DNA from 4 places in the Rhizobium sp. 0TCS1.26 genome. Region 3 is predicted to be linked to each of the others. Evidence: predicted binding sites of a transcription regulator. Region 3 holds the regulator's gene; each other region holds the start of a gene.

Region 1 (5,255 bases), on a different contig from region 3:
GTCCAGGGAAAGGTTGATCCGATCGCCCGCCTTCAGCTGAAAGCTCGGCTGCGACACGAGGACGCCATTCACCCGCACATTGTTCGAGTGGATGAACGCCTGGGCAAGCGATCGGGATTTGACCATGCGGGCAAAGAACAGCCATTTGTCGAGGCGCTGACGCGCAACTCCGGGCGGCACTTGTTCCGTCATCAGCCTACTTCTTCATTTGCTCCTTGAGAGCAGCCAGCTTGGCGAAGGGTGAATCCGGATCGATCGGCTTCTCCTTACGCGGCGGACGAGCCTCAAAGCGAGCCGGCTGCGCAGTCTTCTGCCGATCGTTGCGATCGTTCCTGTCGTTACGGTCGCCGCGTGGCGGACGATCGCCCTTGCCGTCGGGCCGGCGGTCACCGCGCGGCTTGCCGCCGTTGCGATTGCCACCATCCCGCTGACCGCCTTCACGCTGGCCACCCTCGGCACCACGGGCTGCGTGTTCGGTACGCTCGCCGCCACCGCGACGATCATCGCGTCGACCTTCGCCCGGTGCGCGGTTGGCAGGCGCCCGTCGTTCTCCCTGCGGACGACCACCGCGCTGGTTTTCGCTACGTCCGCCACCCGGACGCCACAGCAGAACCGGCTTGGGTTCTTCTTCGGCAACAGGCTCGGACGCCGGTGCCGGTTCGGCATCGGTCGTCTCGGCGGGAGCTGACTCGACACCTTCTTCCGCTGCGGCGGCTTCATCAGCGGCCGGCGCCTCGGCTGCAGCTTCAGGCTCCGCGCCAGCGACGGCTTCGACCTGCGGTTCGGAGGCAGCATCTTCTGCGGCGGTTTCGGCGACCGCTTCCGGCGCCTGAGCCTCGTCGGTCGCAGCATCCGCACTGTCAGCATCGTCAGCTTCGGAGGCCGGCGCCGTTTCTGCCGAGGCTTCTGCCGCGGGGGCAGCGCTTGCGGCGCTTGCCGACTGGCCGGCGAGGAAGGCCTGCGCCTCTTCCGGCTTTACCGCATCGGCGCGGTAGCCGAGACCTTTGAGAATTTCTTCCATGTCGTCCGGCGTCGCGCCGAGAATGGAGAGCATGGCGGTCGTCGTGGTGAAGCGTCGCCCATCATAGGCGCCTTCCGGACGCTGGCCGTTGCCCGGCTTCCACTGCAGGAGCGGCCGGATGAGATCGGCGAGGCGTTCGAGGATATCCACGCGAACAGCACGCTTGCCGAGGAAACGGAAGCCGGCGAGCTTGTAGAAGTTGCGCTCGAAGGTCGGATCGGTGACCACCGAGGTGCGGCCGGCTGCCAGCGCCGGGATGAGATCGCCATAGCCCGGCTTGTCGAGACCGTCGTTCTTCAGCGCCCAGAGCAGCGTGATCAGTTCGGCCGGGGCCGGCTTCAGCAGCGCCGGCATGAAGATGTGGTAGGCGCCAAAGCGGATGCCGTAGCGGCGCATCGAGGCGCGCGCATCCTGATCAAGCGTCTTGACGTCGTCGGCAACGTCGCGCCGGAAGAGGACACCGAGATTTTCGACGAGCTGGAACGCGAGCCCCTTGGCAAGCCCCTGCAGGTCTTCGGCACGCGACAGATCGTCAAGCGGCTTCAGGACCGTGGCGATGTGATGATTGACGAAGCGCTCGAGGCGAGCAGCCACGTGATCGCGAGCATTGCCGGTCAACTGCTCGTCGGCGAGCAGGATGAGACGCGGATGCATGATGTGATCGCCGGCCGCGAGCTTTGCCACCGGATCGCCGAGCCAGCGGACGAAACCGTCCGAGCCGACGGCGATGTCGCTATTGCCACAAGCGTAGAGCCGCGCAGCGCGAGCCTCGAACTCCAGCGACAGGGCCTTCTGGGCAGCCGTCTGCACAGCCTTGGCATCCGGCCCTTCGGCACCGGAAACAGGCGTAAACCGGAAACCGGCTAGTTGACCGACGTGGTGTCCCTCGACGAAGACATCCCCATTCACACTGATTTCAGCTTCCAGCATCGCATTCTCTCTCAGGCGCTTCATGAGCACAGATGTCCTGCGATCAACAAAGCGTTTCGTCAACCTTTCATGTAGCGCGTCCGACAACCTGTCTTCGATTTCCCGTGTCTTTTCTTGCCAGTGTGTCGGATGCGCCAACCAACCCGGACGGTTGGAGACATAAGTCCATGTTCTGATCTGGGCGATGCGGGCGGACAGCGTATCAATCTCGCCGTCGGTCCGATCGGCCCGCTGCACCTGCGTCGCCATGAAGTCTTCATTCACCGCGCCGAGCCGCACAAGATCGGAAAATATCGTCGAAATCAGGTCGGCATGCTGTGCCGGCGTGATGCGCCGGTAATCGGGAAGCGCGCAGGCTTCCCACAGCTTCTCGACATTTTCGGGCGTCGTCGCGGCATCGATGATCTCGGGATAGCGCGACAGATAGTCGAGCGCCTGGCTGTCCGTCGCCGGCAGGGCGCGGGTCAGGCCGTGGACGGTCGGCGTCGCATCGAGGCTGGCACGCAGGTCGCGGATGGAGGAAAAGTTGAGCGCCTTGGAGCGCCACTGCAAGACCTTCACCTGGTCGAAGTGGTGGCTCTGGATGCGCTCCACCAGGTCTTCGTCGAACGGCGCTACCTGGCCAGTCACCCCGAACGTGCCATCCCGCAGGTGGCGGCCGGCGCGGCCGGCAATCTGGCCCATTTCGCCGGCATTGAGATTGCGGAACTGGTATCCGTCGAACTTTCGATCCTGGGCAAAGGCGACGTGATCGACATCGAGATTGAGGCCCATCCCGATTGCATCGGTTGCCACCAGATACTCGACGTCGCCGGCCTGGTAGAGACCGACCTGGGCATTTCGAGTGCGAGGCGACAGCGCACCGAGGACCACCGCCGCCCCGCCGCGCTGACGGCGGATCAGTTCGGCGATCGCATAGACCTCGTCGGCCGAAAAGGCGACGATGGCGGTGCGCTGCGGCAGGCGGGTGATCTTTTTCTGCCCCGCATAGAAGAGGGTGGACAGGCGGGGGCGCTCGACGACGGTGATGCCGGGCAGCAGACGCTCAAGGATCGGCCGCATGGTGCCGGCGCCGAGAAGCAGGGTCTCTTCCCGTCCGCGCAGATGCAGGATCCGGTCGGTGAAGATGTGCCCCCGCTCGAGATCGCCGGCGAGCTGAACCTCGTCGATGGCGACGAACGCCGCCTTCGTCTCGCGCGGCATGGCCTCGACGGTACAGACCGAAAACCGTGCCAGATGCGGGGTGATCTTTTCCTCGCCGGTGATCAGCGCGACGTTGTGGTGCCCGACCTTCTCGACCAGCCGGCCATAGACCTCGCGCGCCAGGAGACGAAGCGGCAGGCCGATCACGCCGGATCCGTGAGCAACCATGCGCTCGATGGCATAATGGGTCTTGCCGGTATTGGTCGGGCCGAGGACCGCGGTAACGCCGCGGCCGCTCAAGATCATGGGCTGGGAATTCAAAAGCTCTGTCCGCACATCGTCTGAAGCCGCCGCGACGATGCGGCTGACACCTCACACATGGCGTTTCGAACCGGCGATGGCAAGCCGCAAGGGCTCCGGAGTGACGGCGGTAACGGAAATCCTGCCAGTTTTCTCGATGCGTGCACGTTCGGAACAGCGGGCGAACAAAGCACGGACGAATCGCTGACTCTCCTGAGTCACCCTTTGTTCCGCGCGGCTACTGGAGCTCGCAGGAGCCGGAAGCAAGCCGACCAGGCCTCCCTGGGGGCAGCCAATTCGTGATGCCATCTACAGTGATTTTGTGGCGTCACATAAATCGGACATTGGGTTGGAACAAAATCGCAGTGGTCACGTTTTCGCCGCACAAACCAACGTGTTGGAGAAGTTCGAATGCTCGGGACCATTTTGCTGATCATTGTCATTCTGCTCTTGATCGGCGCCCTGCCGAACTGGGGTCATAGCCGCAGCTGGGGTTACGGCCCGTCGGGCGGTCTCGGTCTCGTCGTCCTCATACTGATCATTCTGCTCCTGATGGGCAGAATCTAAAGTTTGCAAAACTCGATTATAACAGGGAAGGAAAGCCTCACATGAAAAAGATCCTCGCCGTTGCAGCCATGGTTGGCATGCTCGCATCGTGCACCTCGACCGAAAGAGGCACGGCCATCGGTGCCGGCACGGGTGCCGTCGTCGGCGGTGCCGTGACCAACAGCTGGGGTGGTGCAGCAGTAGGCGCCGTTGCCGGCGGCCTGGTTGGCGCCGCTGTCGGCGAGTCGCAGAAGCGTCAGGGCTATTGCGTCTACCGCGATCGCTACGGCCGCAACTACGAAGCTCGTTGCCGCTAAGCGATAACGCTGTCTAGAAAAGAGACCGGTGTGCCCCCCGCATGCCGGTCTCTTTTTGTATTGTGCCTGGAGATCAACGCACGAGGACGCCTCGTGGATCAGGTGAAGTACTGGCCGCCATTGGCGCTGATCGTCGAGCCGGTGATGAACCCGGCATCGTCGGAAACCAGGAATACGACGCAGCGTGCGATCTCTTCCGGTCTTCCGAGCCTGCCGACCGGGATCTGCGGCAGGATCCGCTCGTTCATTACCTTCTCGGGTACCGCCAGCACCATTTCTGTTGCCGTGTAACCGGGGCAGACGGCATTGACGGTGATGTTCTTCGCCGCCCCTTCGAGCGCCAACGACCGGGTAAAGCCGAGATCTCCGGCCTTGGCCGCCGAATAGTTGACCTGCCCCATCTGGCCCTTCTGTCCGTTGATCGAGGAAATGTTGACGATGCGTCCGAAGCCCCGCTCGCGCATGCCCGGCCAGATCGGATGCGTCATGTTGAAGAGGCCGCTGAGATTGGTTGCGATCACCGCGTTCCAATCACCTGGCGTCATCTTGTGGAACATCGTGTCGCGGACGATGCCGGCGTTGTTGACGAGGATCTCTACCGGACCCATCTGCGCCTCGACCTCGCCGATCCCCGTGACGCAGGCCTCGTAGGACGACACGTCCCACCTGAAGACGGGGATGCCGGTCTCCTCCTGGAAGGCGAGTGCCCGCTGCTCGTTGCCGGCATAGTTGGCCGCGACGCTGTAGCCCGCCGCCTTCAGCGCCTTCGAGATTGCCGCTCCGATACCGCGCGTGCCACCGGATATCAACGCCACTCTGGTCATGCAGCATCTCCCCCTTGCGGTTGCGACGCGCGACCCGTGCCGCGCGGTCGTCTCGATCCGGCAGCCGGTCCGGCTACAGGGCCTCCAGGCACATGGCAACACCCATGCCGCCGCCGATGCAGAGCGTTGCCAGCCCCTTGCGGGCGCCGCGCCGCTTCATTTCGAACAGCAGCG
Region 2 (5,255 bases), 280 kb from region 3:
CGGGCTCGACGACACGACCTCGTGACCGTTCTTCCGGAAGTAGTCGAGGAAGGTCGACCGGATTTCATTCACGCCACTCATGCCATGCCCTTCTAAGCCGCCTCGAACGCGGTCTTCGTCCCAAAAACCACTGGCTTTTACCGTTCCAGCCGAACCCTGTCCAGCACGACGCAAAACCGGCCGCATATCATTTCAGCGATATGCGGCCGGCTTGAATTTCAGGACTGTTGCGGATCGGATCAGGCGTCCGGTTCGCCGTCGCCGTCATTGGCGTCCGGCCCACCGTTTTCCAGGAACCGCTCGGCGATCAGGCCGGCGTTCTGGCGCAGCGCCAGTTCGATCTCGTTGGCCAGTTCCGGGTTGTCGCGCAGGAAATTCTTGGAATTCTCGCGCCCCTGGCCAAGCCGCTGGCTGTTGTAGGAGAACCAGGCACCGGACTTCTCGACGATCCCGGCCTTGACGCCCAGATCCACCAGTTCACCGGTCTTGGAAACGCCCTCGCCGTACATGATGTCGAATTCCACCTGCTTGAAGGGCGGCGCCATCTTGTTCTTGACGACCTTCACGCGGGTCTGGTTACCCACCACTTCCTCGCGTTCCTTCACCGCGCCGATGCGGCGGATGTCGAGGCGCACTGAGGCGTAGAACTTCAGCGCATTACCGCCGGTCGTGGTTTCCGGAGAGCCGAACATCACGCCGATCTTCATGCGGATCTGGTTGATGAAGATGACCATGGTCTTCGACTTCGAGATCGACGCGGTCAGCTTGCGCAGCGCCTGGCTCATCAGACGCGCCTGCAGGCCGGGCAGGCTGTCGCCCATCTCGCCTTCGATTTCGGCGCGCGGCGTCAGCGCCGCGACCGAATCGACGACCAGCACGTCGACGGCGCCGGAACGCACCAGCGTGTCGGTGATCTCGAGCGCCTGCTCACCGGTATCCGGCTGCGAAATCAGAAGGTTCTGCAGGTCGACGCCGAGCTTGCGGGCATAGATCGGATCGAGCGCGTGTTCGGCATCGACGAAGGCGCAGATGCCGCCCTTCTTCTGGGCTTCGGCGATCGTCTGCAGCGCCAGTGTCGTCTTGCCCGAGCTTTCAGGACCATAGATCTCGATGATCCGGCCCTTGGGCAGGCCGCCGACGCCAAGCGCGATGTCGAGACCCAGCGAGCCTGTCGATACCGTCTCGATTTCGACCACGCTCTCGTTTGCGCCCAGCTTCATGATCGAGCCTTTGCCGAAGGACCGTTCGATCTGAGAGAGTGCCGCTTCCAGCGCCTTGCTTTTGTCCACCGATTTTTCCTCTACGAGCCGCAATGAATTCTGTGCCATCTGATCCCACCTTTAGGTTATCGCAGCGGCCCTAGCAATCCAGCAGCCGGTGATCAGTATGTACACTTTTTGTTCTCATCATGCAAGAGGGCTCATGCCGTTGTTTCTCTTCCATGATCGCCTGAGCGTTCGCTTTGCGTTCCGGCCTGTGCGAAACGCCAGTTCAACGCCTTCTAAGTCCCGTCCCGGGCGTGCACGTCTGCCGCATCAGTCCTGCCGGTCGAGCATCTCGCGCACCGCCACCGCCAGCTGCTTCAGCGAGAACGGCTTGGGCAGGAAGCCGAACTTGGCATCCGCCGGCAGGTTGCGCGCAAATGCGTCCTCTGCATAGCCGGAAACGAAGATGAACTTGAGGTCGGGATAGGTCTTGCGCAGCTCCTTAAGCAGCGACGGCCCGTCCATTTCCGGCATCACCACGTCGGACACGACGATGTCGACCTTGCCCTCGAGCTCCTCCATGATCTCCAGCGCCTCGGTGCCGGAGCCTGCCTCGTGCACGGTATAGCCGCGGGTTTCCAGCATCCGCTTGCCGCCGCGGCGCACCGCCTCCTCGTCCTCGACAAGCAGCACGACCGCCGAGTTGCCGGTGAGATCGACGTCTTCGGCCGGGGCCGAGGCGATCTTCGGCTGTGCCGCGACGTCGGCGCTGGCCGAGCCCGGGCTGCCCGGTTCCGGCGTCGGCACGATCTCGGGAATGTGGCGCGGCAGGAATACCCGGAACGTCGTGCCCTTGCCGACTTCTGATTCCGGATAGATGTAGCCGCCCGACTGCTTGACGATGCCATAGACCATCGACAGGCCGAGACCGGTGCCCTTGCCGACCTCCTTGGTGGTGAAGAACGGCTCGAAGATCTTGTCCATGATCTCCGGCGGAATGCCGGTGCCGCTGTCGGCCACTTCGACCATGACGAAATCGTCGGCCGGCAGCCGCGCGCCGGCAAATGCCGCAGCCTCGGCGCCGGTCACGTTGCGGGTGCGGATGCGGATCTGGCCGCCCTGCGGCATCGCATCGCGGGCGTTGACGCAAAGGTTGATCAGCACCTGCTCGAACTGCGACAGGTCGGTGCGCACGGGCCAGAGATCGCGTCCGTAGTCGACGTCGAGCTTGACATTGGTGCCCGAGATCAGCCGGTCGACCAGCATCCTGAGGTCGCCCACCACGTCGGTGAGGTTGAGCACTGCCGGCCGCATCGTCTGCTTGCGCGAAAACGCCAGCAGCTGGCGCACCAGCACCGCGGCGCGGTTGGCGTTGCGCTTGATCTCCATGAGGTCGGCGAAGCTTGCATCCGAGGGGCGCGCCTGCAGCAGCAGGTGGTCGGAGGAGAGCAGGATGGCGGTCAGCACGTTGTTGAAGTCGTGGGCGATGCCGCCGGCCAGCGTGCCGACGGCATTCATCTTCTGCGTCTGCGCCATCTGCGTCTCGAGCTCTTTCTGCTCGGTCGTCTCCACGGCGTAGACGATCGCCACCTCTTCCGGCGCCTCGTCGCTCTCGTCGATTACCGCATTGACGTAGAACCGCACATGGCGGTTCTCGTCGCCCGGGTGCCGGCAGTCGATCGGCGCGATGTCTCCCTGGCGGTCCTTGGCCGCCGCCAGCGCCCGCTCCAGGTCGCCGCGCGCCTGCTCGTTGACGATGGCGTCCAGCGTCGCGCCGGCCTCCACATCGTCGCGTGACACGACGCCGGCAAACAGCCGGAGGAACGGTGCGTTGATGCGCAGGATCTTGCCGTCGCCGCCGATCGAGGCGATCGCCATCGGCGTATTGTTGAAGAACCGCGTGAACCGCATCGCCGAGGCCGACTGGTCGGCGCCCTCGCCCTTCGGCCGGCCCAGAACGATCGTCCGGCTTTCGCCCGGCGCACCATCGCGCATCGACGAAACGCTGTGGACGAGGCGCACCGGCAGGCTCTGGCCGTTGCTGCGGCGCAGGTCGAGGTCCAGCGTTTCGGTGCGCGTCTGGCCGGGGCCTGCCTGCACCGACTGGATCAGCGCCATGCCCTCGCCGGCCACCATGTCGGAAATCGTCATCGATCCCGGCACGAACTTGGTGAGGTCGAGGCCCAGCCATTCGGCAAGCGTCGCATTGAGGTAGAACAGCTCGCCCTTCTTGCCCGCCGAGAAGAAGCCGGCCGGCGCATGGTCGAGATAGTCGATGGCGTTCTGCAGCTCGCGGAAGAACCGCTCCTGGTCCTCCCGCTCCGAGGTGATGTCGGCGATCTGCCACACGTCATGCGGCGTCTTTTGCGTCGGCGAGGTCAGGATGCGCGCCTTCAGGCGGTACCAGTGGGCGCCGGATCCGCTGGCCGAGGCGCGGCCGAGCGGCTTCAGCAGGCGGAATTCCTCGTGCCCCTCGCGGCCTTCGCGCAGTGCTGCGGTCAAGCGGTAAAGCGCTTCGGTCGCCTCGCGGTTCTTCGACAAGAGGGCTTCCAGCGACTGGGCGTTGGCCGCCTTCGTCGCACCGGTCAGTCGGCCATAGGCGGCATTGGCGTAAAGAATGCGGCTGCGCTCGTCGGTCACCAGGATGCCGTCCGGATGGCCGGCCAGGTAGCTTGCGGCAAACTCGTCGGAGCGCGATTGCGGCATCACTTCCACAAGCCCGATGATCGACGAAACGATGAAGAAGATGCCGACCATCGCCAGCACGCCGAGCACGCCCAGCACCAGTTCGTTGTCCATCGCGTCCTTGAATACCACGAAGGCGATCGACACGCCGACCAGCACCAGCGCCAGCAGGAGCAGGCGCAAGACTGTGCCACTCCGCCTGCCGCTGTCCACCAGCGGCGCGTCGTAACTGGCGGCCGGCTGCGCTTTCGACATTACACCTCGCACTTCGACCTGTCGTTCAGTGACGGCCCCGGAATCGTTCCTGACGTCTTCCATAGCAAGTTGAAGCCCCGTCAAAAAGCGTCGAGCCGCAGAAAGCCGTTGAAGACATTCATATTCCTATTGCTCAAGTGCCGCCCCTCTCCATATTCGCCATTGCCGGGTGCGGCAGGCGACGAAACCTGTCGGGGCAGACTGTATCGGCGGGCCGGCTTGCCGCGGGCTTGCGACTTGCCTAGGCTGCCGGATGCATGCCGGTGACTGCCGATGGCCTGCCGTCGGCACCATGATCTGGCGGTTTGGTAAACCGCCTCGACGTCCAAGCCTCCCGGTGGTCGGGCAACAGGCAACCAAGGAGAAGCACGGCATGATCGAGGAATTGATGAGCGACTACGGCGGCCGCCTGTTCATCGCGGTCGGTGGCGTCGGCCTCGGCTTTCTCTGCCTCGTCGCCGTGCTTCTGATGCTGCGCCGGCGCAGCGGCCCCTCGCCGTTCCTGCGTGGCGGCAAGAACCGCCAGCCGCGCCTGCAGGTGCTCGATGCAGCCGCCGTCGATGCGCGCCGGCGGATCGTCCTGGTGCGCCGCGACGATGTCGAACATCTGGTGATGATCGGCGGCCCGACGGATGTCGTCATCGAAAGCGGCATTCGGCCCCAGGGGCTGCAGACCGTCGGCTACGCAGAGCAGGGGGGCGAGACGACAAGCCTTTCCGACGAGACGCCGGCCGAGCCACGGCTTCAGGCGCCACCGCGCCAGATTTCTTCGGCGGGCGAGCGCCTGGCGTCAGCGACCGTCGCCCGTTCGCCGGCAGCCGAGCCTGTTGCAGCCGTTGCGCCACAGCCGGCGGCGCAGGCTGCGGTCGAACGCCCGGTCAGCGCCCGGCCGACTACCCAGCGTCCCATCCCCGAGCGCCCCCTTCCGGAGCGGACTGCAGCCCAGCGACCTGTCGCGACACCTCCGGTCGAACGCCAGATGGCCGAGCCCGCAGCGCCGCACGTGACTGCCGAGGCGCCGGTGCGAGACATGCCGCCTACGCCGCAGCCGCGGCCTGCGCAGACCGCTCGTCCCGTCGAACCGCCGGCCCCGGATGTCCTTCCCGAGCC
Region 3 (5,255 bases):
GCCACCGGCTGCCAGTTCCTTCTTCAGCACATGGAAGACTTCCGAACCCATGCGCACGGCGTCGCGAAGGTCTTCGGCGCCGACCGGCATGATCATGAATTCCTGGAAGTCGATCGGGTTGTCGGCATGCGCGCCGCCATTGATGATGTTCATCATCGGCACCGGCAGGAGGCGGGCGTTCGGGCCGCCGACATAGCGGAAGAGCGGCAGGCCGGTGGCTTCGGCGGCGGCCTTGGCAACGGCGAGCGAGACGCCGAGAATTGCATTGGCGCCAAGCCGCGACTTATTCGGCGTGCCGTCGAGATCGCACATCAGGTTATCGATGAGGATCTGGTTTTCGGCATCATGGCCGCCGAGCGCGTCGAAGATCTCGCCGTTGACCGCCTCGACTGCCTTCTCGACACCCTTTCCGTGATAGCGCGGGCCGCCGTCGCGCAGTTCGACCGCCTCGTGGGCGCCGGTGGATGCCCCGGAAGGTACCGCTGCCCGACCCATGCTGCCGTCTTCGAGATGGACGTCGACCTCGACGGTCGGGTTACCGCGGCTGTCCAGGATCTCGCGCGCGATGATGTCGGTGATGGCAGTCATGAAAGCCTCCATGCTTCAAGGTGGGTATTGGAGATGGCCTGTCTTACTGGATGATTCTAAAATTACAATGGCAGTCGCGGCGGCAGTTGCGGCCATCGATGCCGGGCCGACGGCCCGTGTCGCGCCCGTCTGGCAATCTCCGCCGAATCCGGAAATCGATCCTGAGAGACATCTCTATCGTCACCCATAATCAATCGCTTGCCCACTGGGAGAAGCGGAAGGGCAGCGGGCAAGTCCGTTCGACAGAAGACGTCGTCCGCCTTGCCGAGACCGCCCATCTCACCCGATGTGAGACAGGCGAAGTCGGTACAGCTCCGGCTCAGCGCTTGGCGACGGCGTCGAAGGCGAGCAGGGTTTCCAGGAGACGCTCGAGGTTCTCGATGCGCACCATGTTGGGGCCGTCGGACGGCGCATTGTCCGGATCCTCATGGGTTTCGATGAAGACGCCGGCGACGCCAACGGCCACCGCCGCACGGGCGAGCGTCTCGACGAACTCGCGCTGGCCGCCACTGGAGCCGCCCTGCCCGCCCGGCTGCTGCACCGAATGGGTGGCATCGAAAATCACCGGGGCGCCAAGCGACGCCATGATCGGCAGCGAACGCATATCGGAGACGAGCGTATTGTAGCCGAAGGACGCGCCGCGTTCGCAGAGCAGCACGTTCGGATTGCCGCTTTCGGTGAACTTGGCGAGCACGTTCTTCATGTCCCAGGGAGCCAGGAACTGGCCCTTCTTGACGTTGATGACCCTACCCGTCTTTGCCGCCGCCACCAAAAGGTCCGTCTGGCGGCAGAGGAACGCCGGGATCTGTAGGATATCGACCGTCTGCGAGACGATGGCGCACTGCTCTTCCGTGTGGATATCAGTGAGCACCGGAAAGCCGAATTCGGCCTTCAGGTCGGCAAAGATCTCCATCGCCGCATCGATGCCGATGCCACGCGGACCGTTCAGCGACGTGCGGTTCGCCTTGTCGAAGGACGACTTGTAGACAAGGCCGATATCGAGCCGATCGCAGATTTCCTTGATCCGGCCAGCCATCATGAAGGCATGGTCGCGGCTTTCCATCTGGCACGGTCCGCAGATCAGCGACAGCCGGCCACTGTTGGAAAACATGACGCGGGACGAGCCCTCGCCGACAGCAACCTCTGCATTGGCGCTCACGCCCATGATCTACTCCTCGAAAACGAACGAAACGCCCTGACCGGGCGCCGGCGCCACGGTGATACGGTGCGGCGTCCTCACATATGGGAGGTGATTATCAGCCAGCAACAGCTCTGTCACCGTCAGATCGGCGACATGGAAGACGACCGCCGCCGCCTTCACCGCCCTATCCGTTCCACTCGCGGTTTCCGATCCGGCGACAAGGCGGATGCGCGCATTGGCAAGCGTGAAGGCCGTCTCCTCCGCTTCGCTGAAGCCAGCCGCGTGCGTCACCGTCTCGATGCGCTTGACCAGATCGTCGGGTGCGGCACCGTGCAGCAACACCTCGCGCAACGCCACCACGCCGTTCTCGTGCCGCTCCAGCACCGAGCGATCGGCCGGCAACGGGTTGATCCTTTGGCAGCTGAACAAGAAGAACAGGTCGCTTTCCAGATCGGCAAAGGCCAGTTGGAAGCTTGCCGTGACGGGGGTCCCATCCGCGGTCAACGCCTGCCGCGAGAAACCGAGCATGTCGCCGGCTGAAATGCCCGCCCGCAGGAAGCGCTGGTGATCGGCGGCGGCATCACTGCTCGACACGACGATCGCCGAAAGGCCCTCCAGCCGGCCGCTGCGAAACCGTGCGTCGCGTCCGGTGAAGACATTGCCGCCTCGCACGCTCTCGCCGACCAGAGAAGCGTCGCGAATGGCGAGCGGCTCGAGATAGGTGCCGTCCGCCAGGAAGACGCAGGCATTCGATGTGCCGAAGGGATGATCCGCCTGCCGGGCGACGGTGAAGCCGAGCGCCTCGAGCCGCTCCCGCGAGGTCTGCAGCGATTCGACGGGCAAGACCAGATGGTCGATCGCGCGTGGCCTGTCACTGTCCATCTTGCATGCCTCCAGCCTCGATTGCCGTCCGTTTTACCGCGCATCAGGGCGAAGTCGAAGCAGAAAATCCGTGATGAGCCTGCGTTCACCGGATCTTAGGCACTTGCGGAACACATGTGGAACAGATAGTGTTCGTTCTGGATTTGTTTCCTTCAGGGGGTCGCCGCCATGCTCACGCGCAAACAGCAGGAACTGCTTCTGTTCATTCACGAACGGATGAAAGAATCAGGTGTTCCGCCGTCTTTCGACGAGATGAAGGACGCTCTGCAACTGGCATCCAAGTCGGGCATCCACCGGCTGATCACGGCGCTGGAAGAGCGCGGTTTCATCCGCCGGCTGCCGAACCGGGCGCGCGCGCTGGAAGTGATCAAGCTGCCGGAAGCCTATTCCGCAGCACCGCAGCCGCGCCGCGGGTTTTCGCCGAGCGTCATCGAGGGAAGTCTCGGCAAGACGCAAGCACCCTCGGCCGCCCGCCCCGTCGCCATCCCCGCCAATGATGCGACCTCCGCCTCCGTCCCTGTGATGGGACGTATCGCTGCCGGCGTGCCGATTTCGGCGATCCAGAACAACACGCACGAAATCAGCGTGCCGATGGAGATGCTTGGGCCGGGCGAGCATTACGCGCTCGAGGTCAAGGGCGATTCGATGATCGAGGCCGGCATTCTGGACGGCGATACCGTCGTCATCCGCAATGGCAGCACAGCAAGCCCGGGCGATATCGTCGTGGCGCTGGTCGACGACGAGGAAGCGACGCTGAAGCGTTTTCGCCGCAAGGGTGCCTCCATCGCGCTGGAGGCCGCAAACCCGGCTTACGAGACGCGTATCTTTTCCGCAGACCGCGTCAAGGTTCAGGGCAAGCTCGTCGGCCTCATCCGCCGCTATCACTGATCATCCGCGCCAACCGCTCGGGTAGCTGCTCGTCCATGCTGCGCGTACGCCAGTCGTAGGCGCGATGCTGCGTCCACGGGCGCCGGATGCCGGTCATCGCCGCACGCAGGTGCCAGCTTCCGGGATCGCGGCTGGCGGCGAAATCGATCTCGACGGCGCCTATTCGTCTGAGGCTCGCGCCGTTCAGCATCAGCGCGTTCGAGCGGCACGTGTCGAAACGGGCGCGCGGTGCGATGATGAGGTCGGCCGTATCGCAGGCAGGCCCGGCATAGCGCGCGTCGTCGATCCAGGCGATGCGATTGCCTGTTGCGCTTCGCAGCAGACAGATTTTCTGGCCGAGGCAGACGAACCGGTCGGGAGGCGCGCCGGCGAATGTGTCCTGCATCAGTGCCCGGGCGGACGCCAGTCCTTCGCGGGTCAGCGGTTGCGGCCTCGCGGGAGCGACAGGTTTGGACGTCTGGCCGGTCGTCGCAGTTGCGTCCGGGCTGGCTGTTGGGTTGCTCTTCGTCGTCTCAGGCGTCGGCTCGGGGTTTGCCGCGGGCACAGGGTGCCCCGCTGGCTGCTGGTTCGCTGCAGGCACGGGGTTTGCCGGCGGCTCGGGTGGTGCGTCTCTGCGCTCGGGGCTGTTGATCTCGCCCAGCTGAAGGGCGCTTTCCCACTGCCGGTAGAGGAAGGCCGGCGGGCGCGGCCGGTTGAGGCTGGCGCCAGTTCCGTCGAGCGCCGCTACCAGTGCACCATCCTCTGAAATCAGCAGGTCGGGGTTCTTCTTCGATGGCTCGACCATACCGGCCAGCAGCAGACCTGCGCCGAGCGGAACGAGGCCGAACAGCGCCAGGCGCGTCCGCAGGAGCACCAGCAGCAGCAGGCCGACAGTCGTCAGCGGCAGGAACCACGGCTGCGTGCGGCCAACCACCGTGTTTCCGCCCCAGGAGGCGACTTCGGTGGCAATGGCGATGACCATGCCCGAGCCCAGGCCCATGACGGCGAAGAACGGTTTGTCGAGACCGAGCGGCATCGCCAGCATGCCAAGCAGGCCGGCCGGCATGACGACCAGCGAGACGACCGGCATGGCCGCCAGGTTGGCGACGAGGCCGTATCCGGTCAGCTGGTGAAAGTGGCTGACTGAAAAGATCGCCGTCGACAGGCCGCCGATCAATGAGGTGATGAAGGTTCCGCTGACCATCGTCCAGAGGCTCGACAGACTGCGGGCGGCAGCCCCGGCGGCCGGCGGCCGCGTGTCATGGTCGTGCCGTGCCCGCCGCGCCGTCCAGCCGGCATAGCCGGCGACGAGCGCCGCGGTTGCGGCAAACGACATCTGGAAGCTCGGGCCGAGGACGGCCGAAGGCGACAGGATCATGATCACCAGAGCCGCCAGGGCGATGTTGTGGAGGCTGATCGACGGGCGGTCGAAGAACACGGCAGTCAGCATGATCGCCATCATCAGATAGGCGCGCTCGGCGGAAACGCCGAAGCCGGAGATGACGTAGTAGAGCGTGACCAGCAGCAGCGCGCCACCGGCGGCAATCTTCTTCGTCGGCAGAGCCTGCGCCAGCGGCGGCGAGAGGCTGAGGAGGATACGCAGGCCGACGAAGCAGATGCCGGCGGCAAGCGCCATGTTGAGGCCGGAGATGGCAACGATATGGGCAAGGCCGGCCATCCTGAGCGCGGTCACCGCCTCGCTGGAGATCGCCCGGCGTTCATCTGTCACGATCGCTGCGGCGAAGGCGCCGGCATCGCCGGGAACGAAGCTGCGGAT
Region 4 (5,255 bases), on a different contig from region 3:
CAGAAGGGCGGCGGGGCCTTCATGCGAAGATGCCGTGCATGAACCAGCGCGGGCTAGCGAGCTGGTCGTAGAGACCCTGCCGGTAGACCCAGAAGCGCTGGCCACTTTCCGATTCCAGCCGGAAATAATCCCGGGTCGGGGCCGTCTCGCCGTCCAGCCACCATTCGGCAGCCAGCCGCTCCGGCCCCTCTGCGCGCAGAACCTTGTGGGTGAGCCGGCGCCAGCGGAAGCGGATCGGCGGCCCTTCCGGCACCTCCACGGCAAAGGTCTCCAGCGGCTCGGGATGCGAGAAGAGCCGCAAGGGACGCTCCTGCACCGCAGGCATTGCAAGCGGGGCCGCCTCCGGCATCCGCCGGCGCTCGGTGACATGATCGAGCGCCGGCATCGCCAGCACCGCCCGCTCGGGAATATGGCTTTCGCGCAGCTGATAGGTCTGCAGACAATCCGGCCCCAGACGGGCCGACACCTGGTCGACGAAATCGCTCAGCGACAGATGCTTTCGGTCGTCGCCGGTAAAATCGCCCTGCAGCGTCTCGAAGGGTTCATCGCGCAGGACGTTGAGCCGCAGGATCTCGAAGCCGAAGCCGGCCTCCAGATCGTCGTGCAGTGCCTTCAGCCGTTCGGCGAACAGGCGGGCGATCCGCCCGGCATCGCGCAACGGTCGCGAGGCACCGGCCCCGATGCGAAAGACCTTCCCGTCGACCCGGAACAACACCAGTTCGAACACCCGCCCGCCGGCGCCGCGCGCCTCAAGGCTCGGCTTCAGGGCCTCCGCCACCTGTTCGGCGAGCCCCAGAATATCCTCTTCCGCCTGGATCGGCTCGGCGAGCTTGCGCTCCGCCGACAGCGCCGCCACCGCCCGGCGCGGCGAGATCGCCTCCTCGTCGGCACCGGTGGCCTGATCGAGCCGCAGCAGCAAATGTGGCCCGAAGCGGCGGGCAAGCGGCGCCCGCGGCGCCTCCAGGAGGTCACCCACCTGCTTCAGCCCGACCTTGCGCAGCGACTGCACGACGCTCTCCTCGATCCTGAGCGCGGCGACCGGCAGCGGCGCCAGCACGCTTTCGCGCGCCTCGTCGTCGATGATGCGGCTGCCGTCGAAACGCGCCACCGCCGAAGACAGGCCGGGCGAGCCGGAGATCACGCCGCGCACCTCAAGACCCATCTGCGTCAGGCGGGCGCGGATTTCCTCCAAAAGCTTCGCCTCGCCGCCGAACAGATGGGCACAGCCGGTGATATCGAGAAACAGCCCGTCGCGGCCTTCCAGCGCCACCAGCGGCGTGAAACGGTCGCACCAGTCGGCAAGCGCCTCGAGGAACCGCCGATCGGCCGCCTGATCCTCTTCCACGACGATGACGTTCGGGCACATCGCCCGTGCCTCCGCCAGCCCCTGCCCGCATTTGAGGCCGATCGCCTCCGCCTCGGCATCCAGCGCCGTCAGGCGCATGGCATTATCGCGGCGCCCGGCGCAGACGAAGGGAGCGTCGTCAGGACGCCCGGTCGAACGCCAGGATAGACCCCATCGCCGCCGCAGGATCCGGTCCGTCGACAGCCGCGGAAAGAACAGCGCCAGGATGCGCTGCCGGCTGCCGCGCAGACTGAGCGTGGTCTGGGCGATCGGCGATGAAAAATTGGCGGTCATGGGAATTCCACTCCAGATGCAGGGAGAGCGGAGCCGGATTGCGGCTCTTCTCCAAAGTCAGACGGAAGACCGAGGAGCCGATGCTGCCGCCGAGCATGGATCCATCGGGAAGACGTCGTTCGGACGAGAGTGCCGGCTCGACGAGGAACCGGAAGAGCGCGCTGGACGCCTCTTCCTCGCCGGCATGTCTCAAAAGCAGAAGCGGCCGCCCCGCCGCCTTTGCCCTTAAGCTGAGCCGCCGGCTTTCCGTCAGGCCGAAAGCCTTCGGATTGCCACGGATTTCAAGAAGGGTGGCGGAAAAGACGCCGCTGGCAAGGGCCGCTTCCGCCAGCCACAGCGCATCCTCCAGCCGGCCCGGCAGCGCATGGTAGAAACGCCGGATATCGAGCCCGAACCCCTTCAGCCCGACCGGATAGGCAAGCCCCGCCTCCAGATGCGCCACCCTGTCGGCGATCCACAGCACCGGAAGTGGCTCGCCCGGCGAAGCCTTATGGATGCGGGCCGCCAGTGCCAGGACGAAGCCGCTGGCCGAGCCGGCATTGCGGAACCCCGGGCTGCGGATCTCGGTGATGCCGTCGAGCGGCAGTCCGCCGTCGAGCGCCGCATCGAGCGGCTCAACCCCCAGCGGCAGCAGGGCCTGCGGATCGCGGTCCTTTGCTTCCAGCGCTTGCGCCTGCGCGGCAGCCAGGGCAGGAAGCGGTTTGCCTTCCAGACGGGCAATCGTTTCGCGCAGGGCAAAAACAGTCTCCTGCGCCAAGGCAGATCGTGCCATGACGTCAGCTCCACTCGATGTTCACTTTATGTTCTTATAGATTCCCGAGCTTCCCGAAAGAGTCAACAGGGGCGGCCACCCGATTCTTGTGAGCGCGCGCCGGAGGCTTGAATCCGCACTCGAAAATTTTTGCCGAAAACCTTATATGGTCAGGAAAAAGGAGCAGACATGGCCCGTGCCGACCAGACCGATGATTGGCGGGATCGCCACGCCCCGACCATCAGCACGTTCGAATCGCTGGCGATCGAGGCCTATGGCTCATTGCCGGAGGAATTCCGTGCACTGACCGGCAATCTCACCATCGAAATCGAGGATTTTCCGGACGACGACATCTTCGAGGACATGGCGCTCGAGACCCCCTTCGACCTTCTCGGCCTGTTCGAAGGCCGCGGTATTTCCGAACGTTTCACGGTGGAAACCGGCGAACTGCCCAACCGCATCCGGCTCTACCGCCGGCCGATCCTCGATTACTGGGCCGAGAACGACGAAACGCTGGGCGACATCATTACCCATGTGCTGATCCACGAGATCGGCCACCATTTCGGCCTCAGCGACGACGACATGGAGCGCATCGAGGAAAGCGCTGAAGAGGCCACCGACCGCACCGGAGACTGACCCCACAGCCAGTCAATGCGCGCCGGTGGTCAAGCCGGCATTCAAGGCGTGGCGTTGATGAGCACGCGGAAGCGTTCGGCTTCGGCATCGGTTGCCGGATTGTAGACGATCATTCCGAGATCCGGACGGCCATCGATGGCGAAGCTCGAATATTCCAGTTCGATCGGCCCCAGGACCGAATGACGGATGCGCTTGGTGCCTTCTCCATAGCTGTTGACCGTGTTGTCGTTCCACAGTGCCGCGAAATCCGGGCTCCGGCTGCAGAGTTCATCCACCAGCTGCCGAACTTCCGACGAGGCACCGGCACGCGCCGCATCGGCCCTGAATGCACCAACGACGAAGCTTGCCACGCCATCCCAGTCGAGCTGTTTATCGCGGATGGACGGGTTGCAGAAAACCTGCCGCAGAATATTGCGCTCGCCGGGCGGCAGCTTGCCGTAATCCGTCAGGATGACGGCGGCGGCGCGGTTCCAGGCCAGCACGTCCCAGGTTGCCGTCTTCACCAGCGCCGGGCTCACCTCCAGCGCATCGATCAGCCGCTGAAGACGGGGCGTCACGCCGGTCGGTGCCTTGTATTTGACCTGCGGCGGATGGCCGAGGCTCAGCATGAACAGATGCTCGCGCTCCGGCTCGGTCAGCATCAGCCCCCGGGCGATGCGGTTCAGAACGTCGGCGGACGGCGCCCCGCCGCGCCCCTGTTCCAGCCAGGTGTACCAGGTGGCGCTGATATTGGCACGCTGTGCCACTTCCTCGCGCCGCAGACCCGGCGTGCGCCGGCGACTGGATGAAAACCCGAAACTCGCCGGATCAAGACGGCCGCGCAGGTCGCGCAGGTACCGGCCGAGCGGATTGTCTGCTTCTTTCAACATCACGGATCCTGTTAGCTGTTATACCAGGATAAGCTCACTACTTTAACAGGATAGAGCCTAGGCCTAGAAACGCCGCGAAGCAACTAGGAGAAGATCATGCGTGTGTTTCTAACCGGCGCGACCGGGTTCATCGGCTCCCACATCATCCCGGAACTTCTCGGTGCCGGCCATCAGGTTCTCGGCATGACGCGCTCTGAACGGGGAGCAGCCGCACTGGAGGCCGCCGGCGCCGAGCCTCATTACGGCGATATCGACGATCTCGACAGCCTGCATCGCGGCGCCGCCGCCTGTGACGGCATCATCCATACCGCCTTCGACCACGATTTTTCCAACTATGCGGCAAACTGCGCCCGCGACCGGTTGGCGATCGAGACGCTTGGCTCGGCGATCGAGGGATCGAACCGACCGCTGGTCATCACGTCGGTGACGGGTGCGGGAACTGTGACGGCCGGAGAACCGGCCCTGGAGGATCATCTCGATGTGAACCATCCCAATCCGCGCATCGTCTCGGAACTGACGGTTCAGGCCCTGTCGGAGCGCGGCGTGAACGTTTCGAGCGTCCGCCTTTCGCAGATCCACGACACGGTGCGGCAGGGGCTCGTGACGGAAATGATCGCGCTTGCCCGCCGGACCGGCGTTTCCGCCTATATCGGCGAAGGGCTGAACACATGGTCGGCGGCTCACGTGTCCGACACCGTGCGGCTGTACCGGCTGGCGTTGGAAACGCCGAGCTCCGGAGCGCGCTATCACGCGACGGCAGAAAGCCGCATCACGCTGCGCGACATCGCTGCGTCCGTCGGCAAACGGCTCGACCTGCCGACTGTCTCCATTCCCCAAGGCGAGGCGCCGGCGCATTTCGGCTGGCTGTCGGCTTTTGTCGCAAGAGACATGTCCGCATCGAGCGCCCTGACCCAGCAAAGGCTGGGATGGACGCCGGTCGGCCCGGGTCTGCTGGAAGACATCGAAGCGCTCGAGAGCGAGGCCGCTTGACGGAGGCGGAGGCTTCGGACGGCCGGTCGGCGGATATCCGAAGCCTTGGTTGTCATCCACCCCGAACGAAGTGTCGCGCGGGGTGGACATCGACGATTACTGTTCGCCGAGCTTCATGCTCGGATCGTAATCCTTGCCCTCGACGGTCTTCACCACCGCCTGGCCGCAATACATCTTGTTTTCGGCCGCGTTGAAGCTGTGGCTCGGCGAGCCGTGCAGGTCCCAGCCCTTGTTCAGGGCATCGGTGACGCGGTGGCAGAACGCCGAATCATCGGGTCCTGTGAGGAAACGGTAGACTTTCATGGGTTGGCCTTTCTTTCTGCGATGCGGCGCGCCTGGGCGACCAGCGCTTCAGCCTGCACGAGGTGAA

Evidence for each region. The regulator LexA, encoded in region 3, represses DNA repair genes until DNA is damaged. The targets are predictions, from matches to a motif close to TGTTCNNNNTGTGTTCNG.
Region 1: a site for LexA is predicted at 3,565-3,582, ahead of AAIH46_RS19245 (helicase-related protein). Genes of this name have one in related genera too.
Region 2: a site for LexA is predicted at 1,455-1,472, ahead of recA (recombinase RecA). Genes of this name have one in related genera too.
Region 4: a site for LexA is predicted at 2,430-2,447, ahead of AAIH46_RS20575 (ImuA family protein). Genes of this name have one in related genera too.

Annotation. Positions count from the first base shown of each region.
Region 1 covers NZ_JBCIYV010000004.1:302,003-307,257, forward strand. Annotated here, with positions in the region: gene AAIH46_RS19240 (RNA-binding S4 domain-containing protein) at 1-192, opposite strand, end outside; gene AAIH46_RS19245 (helicase-related protein) at 197-3,400, opposite strand; gene AAIH46_RS19250 (DUF3309 family protein) at 3,806-3,961, shown strand; gene AAIH46_RS19255 (YMGG-like glycine zipper-containing protein) at 4,003-4,257, shown strand; gene AAIH46_RS19260 (beta-ketoacyl-ACP reductase) at 4,356-5,081, opposite strand; gene AAIH46_RS19265 (acetyl-CoA C-acetyltransferase) at 5,155-5,255, opposite strand, start outside.
Region 2 covers NZ_JBCIYV010000001.1:321,270-326,524, forward strand. Annotated here, with positions in the region: gene alaS (alanine--tRNA ligase) at 1-81, opposite strand, end outside; gene recA (recombinase RecA) at 240-1,328, opposite strand; gene cckA (cell cycle histidine kinase CckA) at 1,536-4,145, opposite strand; gene AAIH46_RS01620 (flagellar biosynthetic protein FliO) at 4,519-5,255, shown strand, end outside.
Region 3 covers NZ_JBCIYV010000001.1:44,610-49,864, reverse strand. Annotated here, with positions in the region: gene eno (phosphopyruvate hydratase) at 1-588, opposite strand, end outside; gene kdsA (3-deoxy-8-phosphooctulonate synthase) at 908-1,753, opposite strand; gene AAIH46_RS00260 (VOC family protein) at 1,757-2,611, opposite strand; gene lexA (transcriptional repressor LexA) at 2,780-3,499, shown strand; gene AAIH46_RS00250 (ComEC/Rec2 family competence protein) at 3,480-5,255, opposite strand, start outside.
Region 4 covers NZ_JBCIYV010000005.1:190,651-195,905, reverse strand. Annotated here, with positions in the region: gene AAIH46_RS20585 (error-prone DNA polymerase) at 1-23, opposite strand, end outside; gene AAIH46_RS20580 (Y-family DNA polymerase) at 20-1,531, opposite strand; gene AAIH46_RS20575 (ImuA family protein) at 1,485-2,411, opposite strand; gene AAIH46_RS20570 (metallopeptidase family protein) at 2,580-3,026, shown strand; gene AAIH46_RS20565 (helix-turn-helix transcriptional regulator) at 3,068-3,895, opposite strand; gene AAIH46_RS20560 (SDR family oxidoreductase) at 3,992-4,885, shown strand; gene AAIH46_RS20555 (DUF1737 domain-containing protein) at 4,982-5,188, opposite strand; gene AAIH46_RS20550 (HpcH/HpaI aldolase/citrate lyase family protein) at 5,185-5,255, opposite strand, start outside.